Hydrogenophilus thermoluteolus: one gene and its partner. The protein of the gene in region 2 interacts with the protein of the main gene of each other region in a pairwise test. Links are inferred from orthologs where the notes say so. Each region holds a gene or a part of one and is shown on either strand. Other genes may lie near its edges. The genes, in order: HPTL_RS05260 and grxD.

The links.
Region 1: the proteins of grxD (region 2) and HPTL_RS05260 interact in binary tests that used the Escherichia coli proteins (3 or more experiments, as listed by UniProt). The link is inferred for Hydrogenophilus thermoluteolus from one-to-one orthologs.

What each region holds. Positions count from the first base shown.
Region 1 is NZ_AP018558.1:1,077,416-1,087,511, forward strand. Bases 2,880-5,590 are described here. They hold HPTL_RS05260 (BolA family protein), read right to left. Parts: upstream 4,518-5,590; coding sequence 4,242-4,517; downstream 2,880-4,241. Other genes in these bases: HPTL_RS05250 (NAD(P)H-dependent oxidoreductase), read right to left, coding at 2,880-3,340; HPTL_RS05255 (peptidylprolyl isomerase), read right to left, coding at 3,373-4,167; HPTL_RS05265 (septation protein A), read right to left, coding at 4,519-5,166; tsaB (tRNA (adenosine(37)-N6)-threonylcarbamoyltransferase complex dimerization subunit type 1 TsaB), read left to right, coding at 5,209-5,590. In the rest of the region: HPTL_RS05240 (electron transfer flavoprotein subunit alpha/FixB family protein), read left to right, coding at 1-749; HPTL_RS05245 (acyl-CoA dehydrogenase), read left to right, coding at 768-2,579; more of HPTL_RS05250, read right to left, coding at 2,675-2,879; more of tsaB, read left to right, coding at 5,591-5,955; rimI (ribosomal protein S18-alanine N-acetyltransferase), read left to right, coding at 5,952-6,422; HPTL_RS05280 (uracil-DNA glycosylase), read left to right, coding at 6,419-7,252; HPTL_RS05285 (L-threonylcarbamoyladenylate synthase), read left to right, coding at 7,262-7,909; HPTL_RS05290 (site-2 protease family protein), read left to right, coding at 7,909-8,574; HPTL_RS05295 (tryptophan--tRNA ligase), read left to right, coding at 8,580-9,782; HPTL_RS05300 (segregation and condensation protein A), read left to right, coding at 9,796-10,096. UniProt on the Escherichia coli protein: Transcriptional regulator that plays an important role in general stress response. Has many effects on cell morphology, cell growth and cell division. Acts by regulating the transcription of many genes, including dacA (PBP-5), dacC (PBP-6), ampC and mreB.
Region 2 is NZ_AP018558.1:593,804-604,146, reverse strand. What follows is about bases 6,947-9,904. They hold grxD (Grx4 family monothiol glutaredoxin), read right to left. Parts: upstream 8,612-9,904; coding sequence 8,282-8,611; downstream 6,947-8,281. Other genes in these bases: prfA (peptide chain release factor 1), read right to left, coding at 9,532-9,904; prmC (peptide chain release factor N(5)-glutamine methyltransferase), read right to left, coding at 8,676-9,539; HPTL_RS02915 (fructosamine kinase family protein), read left to right, coding at 7,358-8,239; argH (argininosuccinate lyase), read left to right, coding at 6,947-7,319. Outside these bases: ilvN (acetolactate synthase small subunit), read left to right, coding at 1-229; ilvC (ketol-acid reductoisomerase), read left to right, coding at 266-1,282; HPTL_RS02940 (cation:proton antiporter), read left to right, coding at 1,388-3,265; tRNA lysidine(34) synthetase TilS, read right to left, coding at 3,189-4,319; HPTL_RS02930 (acetyl-CoA carboxylase carboxyltransferase subunit alpha), read right to left, coding at 4,333-5,295; HPTL_RS02925 (MaoC family dehydratase), read right to left, coding at 5,312-5,755; more of argH, read left to right, coding at 5,922-6,946; more of prfA, read right to left, coding at 9,905-10,343. UniProt on the Escherichia coli protein: Monothiol glutaredoxin involved in the biogenesis of iron-sulfur clusters.

The DNA of each region.
Region 1 (10,096 bases), 490 kb from region 2 along the record:
CGCCGGAACTCGCGGGCCACACCGCCGAAGCGGTGACCGACGCGGTGCTCGCTTCGGCGCAGGGGGCACGATATATCGTTTTCCCCTCGACGGCGTTCGGCAAAAACGTCGCACCGCGTGTCGCAGCCAAACTCGATCGTGCGCAAATCTCCGACGTGATCGGCATCGTCGATGAGAAAACCTTCGTGCGCCCGATCTACGCGGGTAATGCGCTGGCAACCGTCACCTGCGACGATGAGCCGCTCGTCCTCACGGTGCGGACCACCGCGTTCGACGCAGTTGCGCAAAGGGACGCGGCGGCACCGATCGAATCGTTGTCCGTGACCTTTACCGGCCCCAAAGTGGAATTGGTAAGCCGTGAATTGACTCACTCGGAGCGTCCGGAACTCACTGCGGCGCGTGTCGTGGTGACCGGTGGGCGTGGCTTGGGCAGCGCCGAGCAGTTCCACGCGTTGTTGGAACCGCTTGCCGACAAACTCAACGCCGCGATCGGCGCGTCGCGCGCCGCGGTCGATGCTGGCTACGCACCGAACGACTGGCAAGTGGGGCAAACCGGCAAGATCGTCGCGCCGGAACTCTACATCGCGATCGGCGTTTCGGGTGCGATCCAGCACCTGGCCGGTATGAAGGATTCGAAAGTGATCGTCGCGATCAACAAAGACCCCGATGCCCCCATTTTCCAGGTTGCCGATTACGGCTTGGTCGCCGATCTTTTCCAAGCGGTCCCGGAATTGACCCAAAAACTGTAATCCCAAGGAGTGTGCGAAATGAGTGAATACCGTGCGCCGTTGCGCGATATGCGCTTTGTGATGGAAGAGTTGTGCGGTCTGGAACAGATCAGCCAGTTGCCGGGTTGTGAAGATGCCACCCCAGACGTAGTGCAAGCGATACTCGAAGAGGGTGGGAAATTCGCAACCGAGGTGCTCTCACCGCTCAATCGCGTGGGCGACCAAGAAGGGTGCCGCTGGGAAGATGGGCGTGTGATCACCCCGAGCGGGTGGAAAACGGCCTACCAGCAGTTCCGCGAAGCGGGCTGGACCGCGGTGGCCTGCGATCCCGAATATGGTGGCCAAGGATTGCCGAAGTTGGTCTCCACTGCGGTGATGGAGCTGTGGAAATCGGCGAACATGGCCTTTTCCCTCTGCCCGATGCTCACCCAAGGTGCGATCGAAGCGCTGATGCTTTGCGGCACCGACCGGCAAAAACAGCTCTACCTGCCCAAAATGGTGAGCGGGGAGTGGACCGGCACGATGAACCTCACCGAACCGCAGGCAGGTTCTGACCTCTCCGCGGTACGGACCCGTGCCGAACCCATCGGCGATGGACGCTTTAAACTCTTCGGGCAGAAGATCTTTATCACCTACGGCGAACATGAGATGAGCGACAACATCGTCCATCTCGTTCTTGCCCGGCTTCCGGACGCGCCGGAAGGGGTAAAAGGGATCTCGCTCTTCGTCGTGCCCAAATACCTCGTCAATGAGGATGGTTCGCTCGGGGCGCGCAACGATGTGCGCTGCGTCTCGATCGAACACAAACTCGGGATTCATGCCAGCCCCACCTGCGTGCTCGCATTTGGTGACCAAGGTGGTGCGATCGGCGAACTCGTCGGTGAGCCGAACAAAGGGCTTCAGTACATGTTCATCATGATGAACGAAGCCCGTTTTGCCGTGGGGATGGAAGGGCTGGCGCTTGCCGAACGCGCTTATCAGCAAGCCCTTGCCTACGCGCAAGAACGCATTCAAGGGTTCGAGGTGGGGCAAAAGAGCGATGAGCGCGTGCCGATCATCAAACACCCCGATGTCCGCCGGATGCTTTTGCGCATCAAGGCCCATACCGAAGCGATGCGGGCGATGAACTACCATGTCGCCGCAGCGTTCGACCTTGCCCGTCACCACCCCGACGAAAAAGTCCGGCAGCGCAGTCAGGCGTATGTCGAACTGATGATTCCCGTGGTGAAAGGGTGGTGCACGGAACGGGCGGTGGAGATGACCTCGCTCAACATCCAGGTGCATGGCGGTATGGGGTTCGTCGAAGAGACCGGCGCGGCGCAACATTTCCGTGACGCCCGCATCACCCCGATCTATGAAGGGACGACCGCGATTCAAGCGAACGACCTCATCGGTCGTAAAATCGCGCGCAACGGCGGGATGGTCGCGCAGGGATTGGCGCAAGAGATGGAAAAAACGGTCGTCGAACTGCGTGCCACCGGTGATGCGGCGTTGGGGCGGATTGCGACGCGTCTCGAAGCGGGGATCGCTGCGCTGCGTAAAGGGGTCGAGTTCATCGTCGCGAACTACCAGAGCAATCCGAAATCGGCGCACGCCAGCTCGGTACCACTCCTTGAGCTCTTCGGCATCGTCTGCGGTGGTTGGCACATGGCGCGTGCGGCGCTCGTTGCCCATCAGCGTCTCTCCCAAGGAGATACCGCCGATCCGCGCTTCTACCAAGGCAAACGCGACACCGCCCGGTTCTATGCCGACCATATCCTGCCGCACGCAACGGCGCTTGCGGAAACGGTGGTCGATGGGGCCGAGGTGACCGTTGCGTTCACCGACGAAGCGTTCGCGCTGGGCATGTGAGCCATCGTGCTGCTGGGCGTTCCCAGCAGCAGGAACCAAAAAGCCCACCCGGAACGGGTGGGCTTTTTGCGTACGGGATCGTGCCGTGCGCTGATTCACAAAACCGTAACGGTTTTATCCTTCGGCCAACGGGTTTTTTCAGGTGGTTCGACGACGCGGTAACCGAATGCGACAAAGACCGCAAGTCCCCATGTTGTCCAGTCGATCGGATGAAAGCGGCTCAAAATCGCTTCGGCTTGTTCGCGATCGAACCCTTCGATCGGGCAGGAGTCGATCCCCAGAAGCGCCGCAGCGGTCATCATGCTCGCCAATGCCAGGTAGCATTGGCGCGCCGACCACTCGAAAAGCCCTGTGGGTGTTTCGAGCAGTTTGAACTCACGCTCCTGGAAATTGCGCACACGGGTTTGCCTTTGGTCAATGGTTGCGTCATCGAGACGCTTCACCTCGCGCATGTGTGCAGCAAGGTAAGGCGAATCCCAACGCACGTCCTTGCGCGCCAGGATCGCCACGACGTGGCTGGCCGTGGGAAATTGTCCCTGTGCGCCCCATGCCACAGGAAGTAACGCTTCCCGAACCGCACGATTTTGGAGCACCAAAAAGTGCCACGGTTCGAAGCCGAAAGAGCTTGGCGAAAGGCGAGCAGCCGTTAGGATTGCCTCCCAATCGTGCTCCGGGATGGTACGGGACGCATCGAACTGCTTGCATGCGTGACGAAAACGCCAAACCTGCTCGATCGCGTCGGCTTCCAACCAGCGAGCCATCGTACTACCTCCTCAAGAGCCGCGGTCGATCGTTATTGAACCTTCGCTTTCGCGACCAACTCCTCGATGTGGCGCTCCATCTTCTGCTGTTGCAGTTGTTGCGTGAGTTGCTCGCGAATCGACTCGAGCGCTGGTGGCGTTTGCGGGCGTACGTCGTCTAAGCGAATCACGTGCCAACCGAACTCACTTTTCACGGGCTGTTCGGTCATTTCCCCCTTCTTCAACTGGGTCATCGCGTCACTGAACGGTTTGACGAACATCTCGGGGGTCGCCCAGCCCAGATCGCCCCCTTTTTCACGGCTACCCGGGTCTTTCGACTGTTTGGCCAGTTCTTCCCACTTCACCTTGCCCGATTTCAGATCGGCAATCGCCTGCTTCGCGGCAGATTCGCTCTCGAAGAGGATATGGCGTACGTGGTACTCGTTGCCCGCAAACGCTTTTTTGATCTTTTCATACGCAGCCTGGAGCTCCGCGTCAGTAACCGGATGGTCTTTCATGTATTGAGTGAGATAGTGGCGCAGCAGCACGCCTTGCTTGGCCAGTGCCATTTCCGCTTGGACTTTCGCATCTTTGTCGAGCCCTGCTTTTTTTGCCGCCTGCTCGATCGCGACACGGCGGACCAGCTCCTCCCGAATCGCTTCGCGAAGCTCCGGCGTGTCTTTTTGCCCTTGCTCGATCTGTTTGTCGAGAATCGCTTGAAGGTGGGATTCTGGGATCGCCTGTCCATTGACCTTGGCAACGTCTCCAGCCCAGAGGGGGAGTGCGAAGGCACCCGCAAAGACGGATGCAGCGGTCAAACGGATCATGCGCTGGCTAATGGTTTTCATCGCTTTCCTTTCGAAGTCAATTGAACGTACCAAAATATGTCTTACAAACTCTGTGTTACACCCCAATAAAAGTGTCACGGTTCATCCGGCGTTTTCGCGGTGATTGCCAACGCGTGGATCGAGGCCATCACCGAACCCAACGCGTCATAGACCATGCGATGCCGCTCGATGCTGCGTTTGCCCGCAAACTGGTCGGAGACGATCGTCACTGCATAATGGGTGCCGCCGTGCTGCGCGGCGGGGTTGTGCCCGGCGTGAAGATGGCTTTGGTCTTCGACCTGCAACCGACAAGGCGCAAGTGCGGCGGTAAGCCGTTCTCGGATCGCTTGTGTCTTTTCTGTCGGATTCATACTAACTTTCTTCACCCTGTCTCGAACCGGTGGCGTTCGGCGCATTCGCCGAAGGATCGGGCAGCGCGTGGCGGTGTAGCCAAAGTGCCTGTCCCACGACGAAAAGCAGCGTCAATCCCAACGTCCCGAAGAGCTTGAACTGGACCCATACCGCTTCGCTGAAGTGGCTGGCCACCCACCAGTTGAGCGCGCCCAAAAAAAGAAAGAAACCAGACCACGCATCCGAGAGGCTACGCCACTTTCGCGGCGGCAATTGGACATGGTGGCGCAGCGTAAGTTCCATCAGGTTGCGGCCGCTCAAACGCGCAATCCATAACGCGAGCGCCATGAACCAATAGACCGCAGTGGGTTTCCACTGAATGAAACGGGGATCGTGAAAGAAAATCGTTGCTCCACCCAAGAGCGTCACGAGGAAAAAGGTGACCCAGAGCGTTTTGTCGACGGGTTTGCGTCGTACTTTGAGCCAGACGATCTGCAACGCAGTCGCGCCGATGGTGACTGCGGTGGCCGCAAGGATGGGCACCCGATCGGGTGCAATCCCGTCACCGAACCAAGGCGCCAGCGCGTCGCGCCAGTCGGGCAGGACATTCAGCACCTGGTAGGTGAGAAAGAACGCGATCAGCGGAAAGAGGTCGAAAAGAAACTTCATGGTGACACGATTGTACCTGCTTTTCTCGGTACAATCGCAGGCATGAAAATCTTGGCTTTCGATACCGCTTCTGACCATGCGTGCGTCGCCGTCCAGTGGGATGAGGCGGTGCATACCCGTAAGCTTCAGGGCTATGCACGCCACGCCGAGCACTTGCTCGCGGCCATTGCCCAGACTTTTGCGGAAAAGGGGCTTGGCAACTGGCAGCAGGAGATCGATGCGATCGCGTTCGGTGCGGGACCCGGGGCATTCACCGGGGTTCGCTTGGCGTGCGCGGTGGCGCAGGGGATGGGGATGGCGTTGGGCAAACCTCTGTTGGCGCTCGACGCGCTGGCACTGGTCGGGCGCTCGGCATACCCGGAGGGCCCGAGTGGCCGCGTCTGGGTTGCTGCCGACGCCCGCATGGGTGAGTGGTACCACCGTTGGTTCGAAGTGACCGCGGGCGGGGAATGGCAACCACGTTCGGAACCAGCACTCGTCTCACCGCATACCGCCCGCTGGGATGAGATCGCGATTGATCCCGATGGTACCGAATTTCGTTTCGCGGGGTTTCGCCTCGCAGAGGGTTGGCCGGAATCGTGGCCAGCGCCATTCGAAACGCGCTGGATCGACGCGATCGCGCCCGAAGCGCTCCTTGCCGCGGCGCGCGCAGCCGCCGCGCAGGAGCAATTCGTCGCCGCCGATGCAGCGCAACCGGTTTATGTCCGGGAGCGCGTCGCGCTGACCCTGGAAGAACAGCAAGCGTTACGGGCAAAGAAACGCGAAGCGGCAACACAGAGTAGGGCATGAACGCGGTCACGATCGATCCGCTTACCCGTGCTGATCTCGATTGGCTCCTTCCTCTTGAGGCAGCATGCCAGCCCATGCCTTGGCAAGCGGACCATTTTGTGGCCTGTTGGCAACCCAATGCGTGCCAGCGAGGTTGGGCGCTTCGCTGCAATCACAGTCCTGTCGGTTATCTCGTGGGCCTGTGGGTCACTGACGAAGCCCATTTACTCAATCTGGTCGTAGCGCAACCCTATCGCCGACAGGGGTTTGGCGCGCGCCTACTGGCCCATTTCTTCGCCCATAACCAGGAAACGGCCACCTTTTGGCTCGAAGTCCGAGCCGACAATCGACCGGCAATCGGTCTCTACGAACGGCATGGTTTCCAGCGGGTAGCGCTCCGCAAAGCCTACTATCGCCTACCCGATGGCCAGCGCATCGATGCCTGGGTGATGCGCAAGGATCGCACCGCAGACGGGAGCGCGCGATGACCGATCCGTTGCGCCGTTTCGCATGGCTCGACGCGATGGAACTCACGCCGCTTTGGCGGTTGCGGTCCCGTTGGCTTATCTCCGATCGTTCTGCGCAGACGCAGACCGATACCCAAACCAACCCCCAGGACGTCACGATCGATACCGACCGTTCGGCGCCGCGCTACCCGTGCCAGCAGACACAACGGCAGGCGTCCCGCCAACCAACCCCACCCCAAGCGCCGCCAGAGCCCCCTTCGTCGCGATTCCCTGAGCGGGCCGAGCAGATCGCCACGATGGATTGGGAGGCGCTCGAAGCGGCGATTCGCCGCTGTCAAGCCTGTCCGTTGTCGCGTGAGCGAACCCAAGCGGTGCCGGGTGTAGGGGATCACCGTGCCCGCTGGCTCTTTGTCGGCGAAGGGCCGGGACGCGAAGAGGATCGCCAGGGAGAGCCGTTCGTCGGACCGGCAGGGAAGTTGCTCGATGAGATGCTCTTTGCCCTTGGGCTCAGACGCGGTGCGGATGTCTATATCGCCAACGCGGTGAAATGCCGCCCCCCTTTGAACCGAACGCCGCACCCGGAAGAGATCGCCGCCTGCAACCCGTTCCTCGCGCGTCAAATCGCACTCCTTGCGCCCCGCATCATCGTCGCGTTGGGCAAGCCAGCTGCTTTTGCGCTCCTCGACGAAGAGGTGAAAATCGCCCAAGCGCGTGGTCGTCGCTTCGATTACCACGGGATTCCCGTTGTCGTCACCTACCATCCCGCCTATTTGTTGCGCAACCCGGCAGACAAACGAAAGGCGTGGGAAGACTTGCTCTTTGCGCGCCGAATTTTGATGCAGCAGGTATAATCGTTTTCTATGACCGCAAAGCGAATACCGCTCCATCCCCGCAATCCGCAACCCCGTGGGATTGCGCAACTCGCCCAAATGTTGGCGAACGGGGGGATCGTCGCGATTCCTACCGACGCCAGCTATTCCCTGGTCTGGCCGGTGGGGGACGCCAACGCGCTCGTGCAAGTCCGCCGTTTGCGGGGGGTTGACGACAATCACCTCTTCACCCTCTTTTGTCCCGACCTCTCTATTTTGGGGCAATACGCCCGGGTCGACAATCAACAATATCGTTTGCTCAAACTCGGTACGCCAGGGCCATTTACTTTCATCTTGGAGGGATCGCACGAACTTCCTCGTCGTGTGCTCCATCCGAAACGGCGAACCATCGGCCTGCGCGTGCCCGACCACCCGGTCGTGCAGGCATTGTTGGCAGCGCACGGTGCGCCGCTACTAGCAACGACCGTTCAACCCGCCGGTGCCGAAGAACCACTTTCCGACCCCGATGCGATCCTCGACCAGTTGGGGCACGTACTCGCGGCGGTCGTCGACACCGAAGAGATACCCCAGGGTGCGACCACGATCATCGACCTGACGGAACGCCCGCCTGTGATCCGTCGCCTGGGCTTGGGGGATCCGGCTCGCCTCGGGCTCGAAGTGGTTGAAAGCGAAACGTGATGGCAGAACTCATCGCGACGCTCGCGATTTGGGCGATTCCGGTCTTACTTGCCATCACCTTGCACGAAGCGGCGCATGGTTACGTGGCGCGCGCTTTCGGCGATCGCACCGCGGAGCGGCTCGGGCGTATCACGCTCAACCCCATCAAACACATCGATCCGGTCGGAACGGTCGCGGTTCCTGTCGGTATCCTCACGTTATCGACCCTGTTCGGTGGCCCCGCGATGCTCTTTGGCTGGGCGAAACCGGTTCCGGTCGATCCGCGCTTCCTGCGCCGCCCCAAGCAGGACATGTTTTGGGTCGCGGGGGCTGGTCCGATGATCAACCTCGCCCAAGCGCTCGTGTGGGCGCTCCTTTTCAAAGTGGCCTTCCTGTTCGGGCCGGGGGGCAGTTGGCTGGCGCTGGCTCGAATGAGCGACGCGGGCATTCACATCAACCTGATTTTGGCGCTCGTCAATCTCTTGCCCATTCCGCCACTCGACGGGGGACGCATGTTGGTTGCGGCATTGCCGTACCGTTTGGCAAGTTGGGTTGCGCGTTTGGAACCCTACGGCATGGTGATCGTATTGCTGCTCTTGTTCTCTGGCGGCCTGTCGATGATCCTCTGGCCGCTCTATGCGCTCTTTCGACAGTTTTTTCTCTCATTGGTCGGCATAGGAGTCTGATGTTCATGTACGCGGAACGCGTCGTCTCTGGCATGCGCCCCACCGGGCGACTGCATCTTGGACATTACCACGGCGTTTTGAAAAACTGGGTGAAACTTCAAGACGAGTACCCCTGTTTCTTCTTCGTTGCCGATTGGCATGCGCTGACCACGCAATACGATGAACCGCAATCGATCGCGCAACACACATGGGATCTTATCATCGACTGGCTTGCTGCTGGGATCAACCCGAACCAAGCCACGATCTTCATCCAATCGCGCGTGCTCGAACATGCCGAGCTCCATCTGCTCCTTTCGATGAGTACGCCGCTCGGGTGGCTGGAACGGGTTCCTACCTACAAAGATCAAATCGAAAAACTGTCGCACAAAGACCTGACCACTTACGGATTTCTGGGCTATCCGGTGCTGCAGGCAGCAGACATTCTGATCTATCGAGCCAACTTGGTTCCTGTTGGTGAAGACCAGGTGCCGCACATCGAACTCACACGGGAAATCGCTCGCCGCTTCAACCATTTCTACGGCCGAGAACCGGAATTCGAAGCCAAAGCGCTCGAAGCGGTGAAAAAACTGGGTGGGAAGCGGGCAAAACTCTACCTGGAGTTGCGAACGCGTTACCAGCAAAACGGTGACGACGAGGCGCTCGCGCAAGCCAAAGCGATGTTGGAAGAGGCGCAAAGCCTCACGTTAGGGGATCGGGAGCGGCTGTACGGTTATCTGGAAGGGCGGCACCGGTTGATCCTCGTCGAACCGGAAGCGCTTTTGACCGAAGCGGCGAAAATGCCTGGCCTCGACGGACAGAAGATGTCGAAAAGTTACGGCAACACGATCGCTCTCCGCGAAGAGCCCGAAATCGTCACCAAAAAAGTGCGCACGATGCGGACCGATCCTGCCCGTGTGCGTCGGACCGACCCCGGTGAGCCAGAGCGCTGCCCGGTGTGGCAATTCCATAAAATCTACACCGACGCCACCTGTCACCAATGGGTCCAAGAAGGGTGCCGAACCGCGAAAATCGGCTGTCTTGAATGCAAACAACCGGTTCTCGACGCAATTCTCAAGGAACAGGCGCAGTTTCGCGAACGGGCGCAACCTTATCTGGACGACCCGTCGCTCGTGCGGGCGATCGTCGCTGACGGCTGCGAAAAAGCGCGTAAAGTCGCCCAAGAGACGATGCGCGACGTCCGGGAAGCGATGGGAATCGACTACACCTGATGTGAGATCCACCGTGTCTACCTCTGCGGCGAACGCAACGCGCGACGAAGCGCAGCATCCGGTTGCGCGCCTCTATGGCGCGCCGCTTGCGGAGCTCCCTGAAGATCTCTATATTCCGCCGCAGGCTTTGCGTCTATTGCTGGAAGCATTCGAGGGCCCTTTCGACCTCTTGTGGTTCCTGATCCGCAAGAACCGGATCGACTTGCGGGACATTCCCGTGGCGAAGCTCACTGAGCAGTATTTGGAATACGTCGCGGCGATGAAGGCGCTCGACCTCGATCTTGCCGCAGAGTACCTTGCGATGGCGGCGACCC
Region 2 (10,343 bases):
GGTGAAGGTCCGTGCCGTGGGATCAGACCGCGAAGAGCTCAAACGCCTGGCCGACATCTTCCGCGCCCGGATCATCGACGTCACCGACACCACCTACGTGATCGAACTCACCGGCAACCAGCAGAAGCTCAACGCGTTTCTGGCGGCGATCTCGCCCAGTCTCATCTTGGAGACGGTGCGTAGCGGCGTCTGCGGCATTGCCCGTGGCGAGCGTATGTTGAAAGCCTGACCGTTTTTTCGCTGTTCCTAATCAAAAGGGGTAACCATGAAAGTCTATTACGAAAAAGACGCCGATCTCTCGCTCATCAAAGGCAAGACCGTTGCGATCATCGGCTACGGCAGCCAGGGCCACGCCCATGCGCTGAACCTCCATGAGTCGGGGGTGAAAGTGATCGTCGGGTTGCGCCGCGGCGGCGCCTCGTGGGGCAAAGCAGAAGCGGCGGGGCTCACGGTGATGGAGGTCGCCGACGCGGTCAAACAGGCCGACCTGGTGATGATTCTGCTTCCCGACGAAGCGCAACCCGCGGTGTACCGCCGTGACATCGAAGCGAACCTGAAGCAGGGCGCGGCGGTCGCGTTTGCGCACGGCTTCAACATCCACTACAACCAGATCGTACCGCGCGCCGATCTCGACGTGATCATGATCGCGCCGAAAGGTCCGGGGCACACCGTTCGTGCCGAATACCTCCGTGGCGGTGGCGTGCCGTGCCTCATCGCGGTGCATCAGGACCAAAGCGGCAAAGCGCGCGATCTTGCCCTCTCCTATGCCGCGGCGATCGGCGGGGCGCGCGCCGGAGTGATCGAAACCACGTTCCGTGAAGAGACCGAAACCGACCTCTTCGGCGAGCAAGCGGTGCTCTGCGGTGGGCTCGTCGAGCTCGTCAAAGCAGGGTTCGAAACCCTGGTCGAAGCGGGGTACGCCCCCGAAATGGCCTATTTCGAGTGTCTGCACGAACTGAAACTCATCGTCGATCTGATGTACGAAGGCGGGATCGCAAACCTCAACTATTCGATCTCGAACAACGCCGAGTTCGGCGAGTACGTCACCGGCCCCGAAGTGATCAACGCGCAGTCGCGCGAAGCGATGCGCAACGCGTTGAAACGGATCCAGACCGGCGATTATGCGAAGATGTTCATCCAGGAGGGGCAGCTCAACTATCCGGCGATGACCGCTCGGCGGCGGCTCAACGCCGAACACCCCATCGAACAGGTGGGGGCGAAGCTGCGCGCGATGATGCCGTGGTTGGTGCAGCACCGCTTGGTCGACCAGAGCAAGAACTGATCGACCCATCTCGATTCGATTCACACCGAAACCCTCACCCTCCGGGTGGGGGTTTTTGCGTGCACGATGTGTACAATTGTCTGACTAAAACTTCATCCTATTCTTATGAACGAAACCGTCTTCCTCACCCTTTCGGGCATCGTCGCCAGCGGCATCTTTGCGCAGTGGCTGGCGTGGCGGACCAACATCCCCGCGATCCTGTTTCTCTTGTTGCTCGGTATCGTTGCCGGCCCAATCACCGGCATTCTCGATCCTGACGCACTTTTCGGTGACCTGCTCTTTCCGATGGTGTCGTTGGCGGTCGCGGTGATCCTCTTCGAAGGGAGTCTCACGCTGCGCTTTGCCGAAGTCCGCGGGTTGAGCCACGTGATCTGGCGGCTCGTTTCGGTGGGGATGCTCGTCACCTGGGCGGTTGCGAGCGGCGCGGCGTATCTGTTCGTCGACCTGAGCCCCGGCTTGGCAGCACTCTTCGGCGCATTGGTCGTCGTGACCGGGCCGACGGTGATCGTACCGCTTCTGAGGTCGGTGCGCCCGAAACGCGCCATCGCCACGATCCTGCGCTGGGAAGGGATCGTGATCGACCCCATCGGGGCGCTGCTCGCGGTGCTCGTCTTCGAATTTCTGGTGATGAGCGCACGCGCGCAAGGCGCACCGTGGACCGACATCTTCTGGCTCTTTGCCAAAGTAGTGGCAGCGGGCGCGCTCCTCGGGTTCATCGGCGGTCAATTCCTCGGGCAATTGCTGCGCCGCCATCTGCTGCCTGAATACCTCATCAACGCTGTGGTTTTGGCGCTGGTCGTAACGGTTTTCACGATCTCCAATGTGCTGGCGCACGAATCGGGGTTGTTGGCGGTCACCGTGATGGGGATCCGTCTGGCGAACATGCGCGGCGTGCCGCTCGACAACGTGCTCGACTTCAAAGAGACACTCACGATCCTCTTCATCTCGGTGCTCTTCATCGTACTGGCGGCGCGGATCGACTTCGCGACGATGGGCGCCGTCGGTTTTGGCGCGCTCCTTGTGCTCGCGGCGATCCAGTTCGTTGCGCAGCCCTTGAAAGTTTGGGTGAGTGCCATCGGCAGCCCCTTGCGCTGGCAAGAAAAACTGTTGATCGCCTGGATCGGGCCGCGCGGGATCGTCGCCGCGGCGATTTCGGGACTTTTCGCGTTTCGCCTACAAGCCGAAGGGATCGCTGGTGCGGAAACGATCGTGCCGCTCACCTTCATCGTAATCGTCGGGACGGTATTGATCGCAAGCCTCACCGCTGCGCCGCTCGCGCGTCGTCTGGGCGTAGCCGAACCCGAACCGAAAGGGGTGTTGATTGTCGGTGCGCATGCGTTTGCGCGTGCGCTGGCTCAGGTGCTGGTGAAACTTGGGTACCGCGTGATCCTGGCCGATACCGATTACCTGGCGATCCGCCAGGCCCGAATGTCTGGGCTGGAAACCTTTTTCGGCAACCCCGTTTCCGAAGCGGCAGACCGCAAACTCGACCTCAGCGACATCAATTTCCTGTTGGCGCTCTCCCCTTCGCCGGAGCTCAACGCATTGGCAGTCCTGCGCTATGAGCGTGAGTTCGGCACCGGTAACGTCTTCGTTTTGCAAACCGAAGGGGAACGCAGCGGTTCTGCGAAAGCGCGTCTCACCGAAGAGGTGTTGGGCCGTCGGCTCTTTGGCGAAACGGTGACGCTGGAGCAGCTACTTTCATGGGTAGAAGGTGGTGGCAAGATCTCGACGACCAAATTGACCGAGACCTTCGACTGGGCAGCGTACCAAAAACGCCTGGGAACGCGCGGCGTCGTGCTCCTGACGGTGACACCGTCGGGACTCCTCAAGGTGGTGGACGATCATTTCGCACTCAAACCGGGCGCTGGCTGGACGGTGGTTGCTCTGCTTGCGCCTGAGGCGGTCACGGCGTTGGACGAGGTGGCGTCAACCACACCCCCTGCCGATCCGCACACAGCAGCGCCTGCGCCGTCAGCCTGAACGTCCAGCAAGCGTGCTTTCGCGCACTGCGGTGCGCAGCGAGCTGCCGCAGCGCTTCGTCAAGGCGCGCCTCAGGCGGTGGCTGCCAACCGTTTGCCTGTAGCGCCCAGCGCAGCAGATTGCGCTGGCGATGCGCCGGAAGGGCACTAAAGGAATCGAGTCGCCACCGCCCCGCACCGTCCACAATCGCCGCGGCGTCGATTTCGGCCAGGTCCATGAGGCACGCGTGCGCCTCTTGCATCACGCGCGCGGTACGCTCGCTAACGGCGTCGAGCCCTGGCCAGGTACGGCGCAATGCGGGCAACAACGCATGCCGCAGCGCGTTACGACGCATCCCGCCGTGGGCCTTCGTGTCGAACGTCTGGTTGGTGGGATCTTCGTGCCAGGTGATTCTCTGTTCGCGCAGATAGGCAACGAGTGCGCTTTTAGGAGTGGTCAGCAACGGGCGCCACAGATTGAGACGAACCGTGCGACCGTCATACGCCGCAAGGCACGGGTCGCACGCCACACGGGACTCAGGTTCTGAACACACCAGCGGAAACGGCCCCCATGGGCGCATTGCGCCCAACCCCAGAACGCCGCTGCCACGCAGCAGACGGAACCAGAAGGTTTCCACTTGATCGTCGCGGTGGTGCGCAGTGACGACGGTGATGCGCAACGGCGTCAGCCGGTTTTCGGAGCGCGCCAGCTCGGCTGCCCAATCGTGCGCGAGTGTTGCGAGCGCCCGATAGCGCGCACGCCGCGCCGCTGCCTCCAACCCCAAACGGGAGCACAGGTACGCATCGACCGTGACGCGCGCGGCAAAGAAAGGGACCCCCCATGCGGCGCACTGCTCGGCGCAATGGGCCAACCACGCGTCCGCTTGCGCTTGCAGCCCGTGATGGACGTGCGCAGCGGCAAGCGGCACCGCCCGGCGCTGAAACGGCGGTTTACCGGCGCGTCGCGCTGCTAGGAGACCATGCAGCAACGCGGTACTGTCTGCACCCCCGGAAAACGCGACCAAGAACGCGTCGCTTTCTTGCTGCGCGGTATCGAGCGCCGCCCACGGCGGCAACCGGGAGGTGCGCCTACGCGGCGACCTGGAAGCGCCCATACGCGGCTAGCCGTTCTTGACGGCGCGCCAACAAGGCTTCGCGCGAAAGGGCCTGGAGTTCGGACAACGTCTGCGCCAGGTGCGCGCCCAGCGTCGCGTACATCTCTTCGGGGTAGCGGTGCGCGCCGCCAACTGGTTCGGGCACCACCGCGTCGATCAACCCCAACTCTTTGAGCCGTGGCGCGGTGATGCCCAGGATCTCCGCTGCGTCGGACGCCTTTTCGGCGCTCTTCCAAAGGATCGAGGCACACCCTTCGGGGGAGATCACCGAATAGATGCTGTGCGCCAGCATCGCGACGTGATCCCCCACCGCGATCGCGAGCGCCCCGCCCGAGCCCCCTTCACCGATCACCGTGACGATCGTCGGGGTTGCGAGCTGCGCCATCTCGTAGATCGCGCGCCCGATCGCTTCCGATTGGTTGCGCTCTTCCGCGTCGATTCCCGGAAAGGCGCCCGGCGTATCGACGAAGGTGAAAAGCGGCAAGCGAAACTTCTCCGCCAATTTCATCAGGCGAACCGCCTTGCGGTACCCTTCCGGGCGCGGCATCCCGAAATTGCGCCGAATCTTCTCTTTCGTGTCCCGCCCTTTCTGATGACCGATCACGACACACGGCTGCCCTCGAAAGCGCGCCAGCCCCCCCACGATCGCCGGATCGTCGGCGACGTGGCGATCCCCTTTGAGCTCGACGAAATCGGTAAAGAGCGCCGCAACGTAATCGAGCGTATAGGGCCTAAGGGGATGGCGTGCCACTTGGGTCGTTTGCCACGCGTCGAGCTTGCGGTAGAGATCTTCGAGGAGTTTGCGCGCCTTCTTTTCCAGCTTCTCGATCTCTTCGCTGAGGTCGACCGCACTCCCCTCCTGGGTACGGCGCAATTCCCCGATGCGCTCTTCCAGTTCGACCACCGGGCGTTCGAATTCGAGAAAGACCCGCTTCATCTCGCTCATGAGTGACTCACCCCTGCCGCGGCGGGATATAGATCGTCGCCTCTCCTTCGACCACAACCGTCTCACCAACCAGACAGAGCGTTTCGAGGACGACGCGGCGCTTTTCAGGCACCACCTCTTTCACGGTGACCCGGGCGACGACGGTATCGCCCACATGGACCGGCGCGCGGAAACGCAGCGATTGACTGAGGTAGATCGCCCCGGGCCCTGGAAGCTTGGTGCCCAATACCGCAGAAATGAAGGCCGCCGAGAGCATCCCGTGCGCGATCCGCTCTTTGAATTGGGTTTGCGCCGCGAACTCCGCGTCGAGATGCACCGGGTTGGTATCCCCAGAGACCCCTGCGAAAGCCAAGATATCGGCTTCCGAAACGGTACGGCCGATTTCGGCAACCATTCCGGGTTGCAAATCGGCGATGTCGTACCCCAAAGTGGCTGCGAAATTGCGCGCCATCGCGTTCTCCCTATGCGCAGTTTTGATTCGAACTATTCTAGCATGCCGCGTTGCGGTAAAAGCGGCTCGGTGCCAGGGGTAGCGTTAGAATGGACGTTGCAACCAGCGTGAAGGGGTTCCGCTACGGTAGACTTATGGCTGAGCAGAGAAGCGCAAGGAAACCGTGATGACAAACGACGCAACGCACAAGACCTGGTCGGGCCGGTTCGACGAACCGGTTTCGGAACGGGTCAAACGGTACACGGCAAGCATCCCGTTTGACTGGCGCTTGTGGCGCCACGACATCCAAGGGTCGCTCGCGCACGCGAGGATGCTCGCCAAGCAAGGGATCATCAGCACCGAGGATCTTGCCGCGATCGAACGCGGTATGGCGCAAATCGCGCAAGAGATCGAAAGCGGTGCGTTCGAATGGTCGCTCGACGACGAAGACATCCACCTCAACATCGAACGGCGCTTGACCGCGTTGGTGGGGGATGCGGGTAAACGGCTTCATACTGGCCGCAGCCGCAACGACCAGGTGGCGACCGACATCCGTCTCTGGTTGCGCGACGCGATCGACGAGATCCGCAGCCGCATTCGCACGCTGCAAACGGCACTCTTGGGCCTTGCCGAACAGCATGCGGCAACGCCGATGCCCGGATTCACCCATCTGCAGGTGGCACAACCGGTCACCTTCGGCCACCACCTCATGGCCTACGTGGAGATGCTGGAGCGCGACTGGGAGCGGCTCACCGATTGCCGCCGCCGCACCAACCGCTTGCCGCTGGGCGCTGCCGCACTTGCCGGCACCACCTACCCGATCGATCGGTGGGCCGTTGCCGAAACGCTTGGGTTCGAAGAGTTGTGTCGCAATTCGCTCGATGCGGTGAGCGACCGCGACTTCGCGATCGAATTCTTGAGTGCGGCCAGTCTGGTGATGATGCACCTCTCGCGCTTTTCCGAAGAATTGATCCTGTGGATGACGCCCCGCTTCGGTTTCATCGACTTGGCGGACCGCTTCTGCACCGGCAGCTCGATCATGCCGCAGAAGAAGAACCCAGACGTTCCCGAACTGGTGCGGGGCAAAACCGGACGCGTCTATGGCCACCTCGTCGCGATGCTCACGCTGATGAAGGGGCAGCCGCTCGCGTACAACAAAGACAACCAAGAGGACAAGGAGCCGCTCTTCGACGCCGTGGATACGCTGAACGATACGCTCGCGATCTACGCCGAGATGGTCGCGGGTATCCGGGTGAAGCCCGAAGCGATGCGCGCCGCGCTCCAAGAAGGGTTCGCCACCGCAACCGATCTTGCGGACTACCTGGTGAAAAAAGGGGTGCCGTTTCGCGATGCCCACGAAATCGTCGCGCGCGCCGTGCGCGCCGCGGAACGGCAGGGGATCGACCTTGCCGAGCTCCCGCTCACCACACTGCAGCAGTTTTGTCCCCAGATCGAAGAGGACGTGTACGAGGTGCTCACCATCGAAGGGTCGCTTGCAGCACGCGCCCATATCGGTGGCACCGCACCCGAGGCGGTGCAAGCGGCGATCGCGCACGCGCGGGCACGAATCGCGCAACGCGGGTAGCCCGCGATTGGGCTCGGGAGAAGAAACGGCAAGCCGTCATGATCGACTGGTCCACATACCTTCCGGCCCTGTTCGGCCACGCCACCCAAGTCGCCGAAGCCACTGCGCTTGGCGGGCAGTTCGACCGCCATTGGCGCCTGACCCTTCAGGACGGAACGCGGTGGTTCGCCAAAACGGCCCCTGCGGCGGCGGCCGACCGCTTTGCCGCCGAAGCCGATGGTCTCTCGGCACTCGCGCAAACCGGTGCGGTGCGGGTGCCGGAGGTGATTGCGCACGGAGTCGATGCCGACAGCGATACGGCGTACTTGATCCTGACGTGGCTCGACCTTCGGCCGCTTTCCGCAGCGCGCGCCGAAGCGGCGGCACGGGCGTTGGTGGCGTTGCACGAAGCAGCCCCTTTTCCCGACCGCTTCGGCTGGCATCGGGACAATTATTTAGGGGCAACGCCGCAGCAAAACGGTTGGGAACCCAATTGGGCCCACTTTTTCGTAACGCGGCGCATCAAACCGCAGCTTTCCTGGGCCAAACGCAACGGCTTTTCCCGGGACGCAGCGGCGCGCCTCGAAGAAGCGCTGGAGGGGCTGCCGGCACTCTTTCTCGAATATGCCCCTCGAGCGGCGCTCCTGCACGGCGACCTGTGGTACGGCAACATCGCCGAGAGCGCCACAGGTGAGGTGGTGCTGATCGACCCGGCGGTCCATCAAGGCGACCACGAAAGCGAATTGGCGATGATGGAGCTCTTCGGCGGGTTCCCGCCCGCGTTTTACGCCGCTTATCGAAAACTTTCGGGGCTTCACCGCGACTACGAACGGCGAAAACCGCTTTACACGCTCTACCACATCCTCAACCACTTCAACCTCTTTGGCAGCGGGTACGCTCGTGAGGCGGAGCGGTTGATCGCGCGGCTCACCGGTGGCTGATGAACGGCGCGTCGACACCCTCCGGGAGCGGCGCGTTGCGGCTCAGGTGGCGACCACACCCGCCTCTTGCAACAGTTTTTGCAATTCGCCGCTTTGGTAGAGCTCGCGCGTGATGTCACAGCCGCCGATGAATTCGCCATTGATATAGAGCTGCGGAATCGTCGGCCAATTGGAGTACTCTTTGATCCCTTGCCGGATCGCCTCATCCTCGAGGACATTCACGGCAAAATAGTCCTTGACGCCACAGAGGTCGAGGATATGGACGACCGTCGCGGAAAAACCGCACATCGGAAATTGCGGCGTTCCTTTCATGTAGAGCACCACCGGGTGCGAAGCGATCTGTTGGCGGATGGTCTCTTGTACGTCGCTCATCGTGTTCTCCATTGGGGTTTGCATCGAAAAACAGACGGTTCCTGTTCTGAACCAACGACCTATTTTACTCGTTCGGACACCGTTTACGTCCGCCGCTGACCCGCTCGTGGCCTGCCAGGTCGCGCCACGTCTGGACGTGCAACAATCCGGCATCGAGAAGTCGGCCACGAACCGCGTATCCTTGGGTATAGCCGTGTTCGCACAACAACCACCCGCCGGGCGCCAGATAACGCGGCGCTTCTGCAACGATCCGGGCGATCGCCGCAAGGCCTTCGTGCTGCTCCACCAACGCCTGCCGCGGCTCGAAACGCAGATCGCCTTCGTTGAGGTGGGGGTCATCCTCGGCCAGGTAGGGGGGATTGGCGACGATGAGGTCGAAATGCTCATCCCCCAGCCGAGAAAACCAGTCGCTTTCGACGAACGAGACGCTCGCACCCAACCGCTGCGCATTGTGCAACGCGATGAGAAGCGCCGCACGCGAGCGATCGACCGCAACCACCTCCACGTGGGGCAGCTCCAACGCCAGGGTGATCGCAATACAACCGCTGCCGGTGCCCAGGTCAAGGATGCGCAACGCGGCACCGGCACGTTGATCGGCGACCGCAAGCGCAACATCGACCAGGGTTTCGGTGTCCGGACGCGGAATCAACACTGCGGGCGAAACGTGAAAGGTGCGGCCGTAGAATTCTCGCTCGCCCGTCAAATAGGCCACCGGCTCTCCAGCGGCACGGCGGGTCACCAGATCGCGAAAGCGGCGCCATGCCTCTTCCGGAAGCGTCCGTTCCGGATAGGCCAATAGCGTCGCGGTACGCACCCGCGCCGCATGCGCAAGGAGTATGCGTGCGTCCAGCGGATCGATCCGTTGCCGCGCCCACGCCAACGCCTCGCCCAACGTGGGCAACGCAATATCGTGCGCCGCGTCAGCCATTTTCGTTCGCTTCCCAGGCCGCGAGCGCTTCGGCACGCGCCTCACGGCGCAGCGGCTCGATCACCAGATCGAGCGCACCGTCGAGAATCTGCGGCAATTGGTAGAGGGTCAAATCGATCCGGTGGTCGGTCACCCGTCCCTGCGGAAAGTTGTAGGTGCGGATCCGGTCGGAGCGATCGCCACTGCCGACGAGCTGCCGCCGCACCGCTGCGGTGGCCGCTTGTTGTTCGGCACGACGCCGCTCAGCCAACCGCGCCGCGAGTACCGCGAGCGCCTTCGCCTTGTTGCGGTGTTGCGAGCGATCGTCTTGGCATTCGACCACGATCCCGGTAGGCAGGTGGGTGATACGCACCGCCGACTCGGTCCGGTTCACGTGCTGTCCGCCCGCGCCAGAAGCGCGAAAGACGTCGATGCGCAGCTCTTTCGGGTCGATTTCGGCAACCGCTTCGGGATCCTCCTCCGGCAACACCGCGACCGTGCACGCTGAGGTATGAATCCGCCCCTGGCTTTCGGTCACCGGCACGCGCTGCACGCGATGCCCGCCCGATTCGAACTTCAACCGCCCATAGACCCCTTCGCCGCGAACGTGGGCGATGAGCTCCTTGTATCCCCCCAGATCCGATTCGCTCGCCGAGACGATCTCGACCTGCCAGCCTTGCGCTTCCGCGTAGCGGGCGTACATTCGGAAAAGATCGGCAGCAAAGAGTGCGGCCTCCTCACCCCCTGTTCCCGCGCGAATCTCGAGGTAGACGTCGCGCGCATCGAGGGGATCCACGGGCACCAACGCTTCGGCTAGCTGCGCTT